Regions from separate parts of the Streptomyces sp. HUAS TT11 genome, predicted to be linked through region 2. Evidence: predicted binding sites of a transcription regulator. Region 2 holds the regulator's gene; the other holds the start of a gene.
The links. Region 2 encodes HrcA, which represses chaperone genes, less so after heat shock. Its sites were predicted from a motif close to TTNGCACTCNGNNNNNCNGAGTGCNAA; they were not measured.
Positions count from the first base shown of each region.

Region 1: groL (chaperonin GroEL) is a predicted target of HrcA. The motif match lies at 1,155-1,181, and genes of this name have one in related genera.

Region 1 is NZ_CP196184.1:5,064,474-5,066,673, forward strand. Features, by position in the region: gene thrC (threonine synthase) at 1-60, shown strand, start outside; gene ACSHXN_RS22740 (MoaD/ThiS family protein) at 105-380, shown strand; gene ACSHXN_RS22745 (cold-shock protein) at 830-1,033, shown strand; gene groL (chaperonin GroEL) at 1,345-2,200, shown strand, end outside.
Region 2 is NZ_CP196184.1:6,105,844-6,108,043, forward strand. Features, by position in the region: gene hrcA (heat-inducible transcriptional repressor HrcA) at 379-1,398, shown strand; gene dnaJ (molecular chaperone DnaJ) at 1,399-2,200, shown strand, end outside.

The DNA.
Region 1 (2,200 bases), 1.0 Mb from region 2:
GGGCTCACCGCCACGATCCGCCCGAACCTCGACTCCTTCCGCGAGGCCGGGCTCGCGTAAGCGCCCGTCCCCGCCAGCCGCACCCCGACCGGAGGTCACACCCCATGAGCGTCAACGTCCGCATCCCCACCATCCTGCGCACCTACACCGCCGGCCGGGCCGAGGTGACCGCCGAGGGCCGGACCCTCGCGGAGGTCATCGCCGACCTGGAGAAGAACCACGTCGGCATCGCCGCCCGGGTCCTGGACGACCAGGGCAAGCTGCGCCGTTTCGTCAACGTGTACGTCAACGACGACGACGTCCGCTTCGAGCAGGGTCTCGAGACGGCGACGCCGGACGGCGCCGGCGTCTCCATCATCCCGGCCGTCGCGGGTGGCTGACGGTGGTTCAGCCGACCGATCGTTACCCTCGGTAATGCGCGTCACCGAGAGTTCATCGAATTGCCCTCTCCGTGAGACAAGCGGAGGGGGCAATTCTGCATGGTTGAGCGAGGTACAGTTGGGGAACGCGTTCCCGCTCTCTCCGCCGGGCGCCTCCGGTCGCTGCCGCGCACCCGATAAGAAGTAGCCAAAGTGCGCAGGGCTTTTGCGCCATTCATTCCTTTTGTAGGGCCCGACTTGCCCTGAATTCGGACGAATTCTTCGTACATTCCCGACCGGTCATGCCCTGAATTCTCGTCCGATTGACCTGTTGCAGACGGCAGTTGGACAGATACATTCAGCCGCGGTCGACGCGTTCCGGCGCACGCCCCCAACCGTTGGGGGGTGAGGTCTGACCCGGATCCGCGAAGTGTGGATCTGTGCAAGGGCCAGTAATAGGGGAGTTAGGCATGGCTCAGGGCACCGTCAAGTGGTTCAACGCGGAGAAGGGGTACGGCTTCATCGCGGTCGACGGTGGTGCGGATGTTTTCGTCCACTACAGCGCGATTCAGATGGACGGCTACCGCACCCTCGAAGAGGGCCAGCGGGTCGAGTTCGAGATCTCGCAGGGTCAGAAGGGGCCGCAGGCGGACATGGTCCGACTGGCCGGCTGAAGCACGCGCCGACGACTGAACTGATCGACGTGTCGAGGGGCTCGCATCCCGTTGGGGTGCGAGCCCCTCGGTCTGTCCGGCGGCGTGCCGGGGCGCAGGGACCTGCTTCACAGGGCCGCGCCTTGCACTCGGACGGGGCGAGTGCTAATCATTGGCGTTAGCACTCTGAAGGTGAGAGTGACAAAAAAAGAAGGACCGGGTCGGTGAGGCCGCGGACCGGGTGGGGCAGGGAACCTCCGGCCGAGGCCGTCCGTCGCGGGCGCGGGCGCGGTCCGAAGTAATCACCCCCAGTCCTGGGAGGACCACTTCACATGGCCAAGATCATCGCGTTCGACGAGGAGGCGCGGCGAGGCCTCGAGCGCGGCATGAACCAGCTCGCGGACGCCGTCAAGGTGACCCTCGGCCCGAAGGGCCGCAACGTCGTCCTCGAGAAGAAGTGGGGTGCCCCCACGATCACCAACGACGGTGTCTCCATCGCCAAGGAGATCGAGCTCGAGGACCCGTACGAGAAGATCGGCGCCGAGCTGGTCAAGGAAGTCGCCAAGAAGACGGACGACGTCGCCGGTGACGGTACGACCACGGCGACCGTGCTCGCTCAGGCGCTGGTCCGCGAGGGCCTGCGCAACGTGGCCGCCGGTGCCAACCCCATGGCCCTGAAGCGCGGTATCGAGAAGGCCGTCGAGGCCGTCTCCGCCGCCCTGCTGGAGCAGGCGAAGGACGTCGAGACCAAGGAGCAGATCGCCTCCACGGCCTCCATCTCCGCCGCCGACACCCAGATCGGCGAGCTGATCGCCGAGGCCATGGACAAGGTCGGCAAGGAAGGCGTCATCACCGTCGAGGAGTCGCAGACCTTCGGTCTCGAGCTCGAGCTCACCGAGGGCATGCGCTTCGACAAGGGCTACATCTCGGCGTACTTCGCCACCGACATGGAGCGTATGGAGGCCGCACTCGACGACCCGTACATCCTGATCGCCAACCAGAAGATCTCCTCGGTCAAGGACCTGCTCCCGCTGCTGGAGAAGGTCATGCAGTCGGGCAAGCCGCTGCTGATCATCGCCGAGGACGTCGAGGGCGAGGCTCTGTCGACCCTGGTCGTCAACAAGATCCGCGGCACCTTCAAGTCCGTCGCCGTCAAGGCCCCGGGCTTCGGTGACCGCCGCAAGGCCA
Region 2 (2,200 bases):
CGCCCGGGCGTACGGGGTGCGCCCTCGTCCGGGCGCCCGACCCGCCTCGATCGCGTGGGCCCGCCCGCTCTCCCGCGACCGGTCCGGCCGTGCCGTTTCGGACCGGAGGGCGTGGACGCCCGGTCCCCGGACCGGCCGCCCTCCGTCCTCGCCCTTCCCACGACACCGCCGTGCGGCGGTGTCGTGGGTGCCCGCGCGGCGGGGACACCCCGGGACAGGTCGGTACACGTCGGTACGACGGGTCGGAACGCGTGGGTACGACGGCGCTGCCGCCCTTGCCGGGGGCGTACCCGACCGCCGTACACTTGCTCCGGGATGTTGGCACTCGCATGCACAGAGTGCCAGGGAAGCGCCAAGGGGACACTGGAGGTGTGCGCGATGCTCAGTGAACGCCGGCTCGAGGTGCTGCGCGCCATCGTCCAGGACTATGTGGGAACCGAGGAGCCGGTGGGTTCCAAGGCCCTCACCGAACGGCACAAGCTCGGTGTCTCCCCGGCCACCGTCCGCAACGACATGGCCGTGCTGGAGGAGGAGGGCTACATCGCCCAGCCGCACACCAGCGCCGGACGCATCCCCACGGACAAGGGCTACCGCCTCTTCGTCGACAAGCTCGCGGCCGTCAAACCGATGAGCCCGCCCGAGCGCCGCGCGATCCAGAGCTTCCTGGAGAGCGCCGTCGACCTCGACGACGTCGTCACGCGCACGGTGCGGCTGCTCGCGCAACTCACCCGGCAGGTCGCGGTCGTGCAGTACCCCTCGCTGACGCGCTCCACGGTGCGCCATGTCGAGCTGCTGTCGATGGCGCCCGCACGCGTGATGCTCGTGCTGATCACGGACACCGGCCGGGTCGAGCAGCGCATGATCGACTGCCCCGCGCCGTTCGGCGAGGCGTCGCTGGCCGACCTGCGCGCCCGGCTCAACAGCCGGGTCGCCGGCCGCCGCTTCGCGGACGTCCCGCTGCTCGTGCAGGACCTGGTCGAGGCCTTCGAGGAGCCGGAGGACCGCAGTACGGTCGCTACGGTGCTCTCCACTTTGCTGGAGACACTCGTGGAGGAGACCGAGGAGCGGTTGATGATCGGCGGAACCGCCAATCTCACCCGCTTCGGGCATGACTTCCCTCTCACCATCCGCCCCGTCCTCGAGGCGCTCGAGGAGCAGGTCGTGCTCCTCAAGTTGCTGGGCGAGGCGAAGGATCCGGCCATGCGGGTGCGTATCGGTCACGAGAACGCGCACGAGGGACTCAACTCCACGTCCGTCGTCTCCGTGGGCTACGGTTCGGGCGGCGAAGCAGTAGCGAAACTCGGCGTGGTCGGACCGACCCGCATGGATTACCCGGGAACGATGGGAGCGGTACGAGCGGTGGCACGGTACGTCGGACAGATCCTGGCGGAGTCGTAAGTGGCCACGGACTACTACGCCGTACTCGGCGTGCGCCGCGACGCGTCGCAGGAGGAGATCAAGAAGGCGTTCCGCCGGCTCGCCCGCGAGCTGCACCCGGACGTCAACCCCGATCCCAAGACGCAGGAGCGGTTCAAGGAGATCAACGCCGCGTACGAGGTGCTGTCGGACCCGCAGAAGAAGCAGGTCTACGACCTCGGTGGCGACCCGCTGTCCCAGGCGGGCGGCGCCGGTGCGGGCGGCTTCGGCGCGGGCGGTTTCGGGAACTTCTCGGACATCATGGACGCCTTCTTCGGCACGGCGTCGCAGCGCGGACCGCGCTCACGCACCCGCCGGGGCCAGGACGCCATGATCCGGCTCGAGATCGAGCTCGACGAGGCGGCCTTCGGCACGACGAAGGACATCCAGGTCGACACCGCCGTCGTCTGCAACACCTGCAACGGCGAGGGCGCCGCACCCGGCACCTCCGCGCAGACCTGTGACATGTGCCGCGGCCGCGGTGAGGTCTCGCAGGTCACCCGGTCCTTCCTGGGCCAGGTCATGACGTCCCGGCCGTGTCCGCAGTGCCAGGGCTTCGGCACCATCGTCCCGAACCCGTGCCCCGAGTGCGCGGGCGACGGGCGGGTGCGCTCCCGCAGGACGCTCACCGTCAAGATCCCCGCCGGCGTCGACAACGGCACCCGGATCCAGCTTGCGGGCGAGGGCGAGGTCGGCCCCGGCGGCGGTCCCGCCGGTGACCTGTACGTGGAGATCCACGAGCTGCCGCACTCGGTCTTCCAGCGCCGCGGGGACGACCTGCACT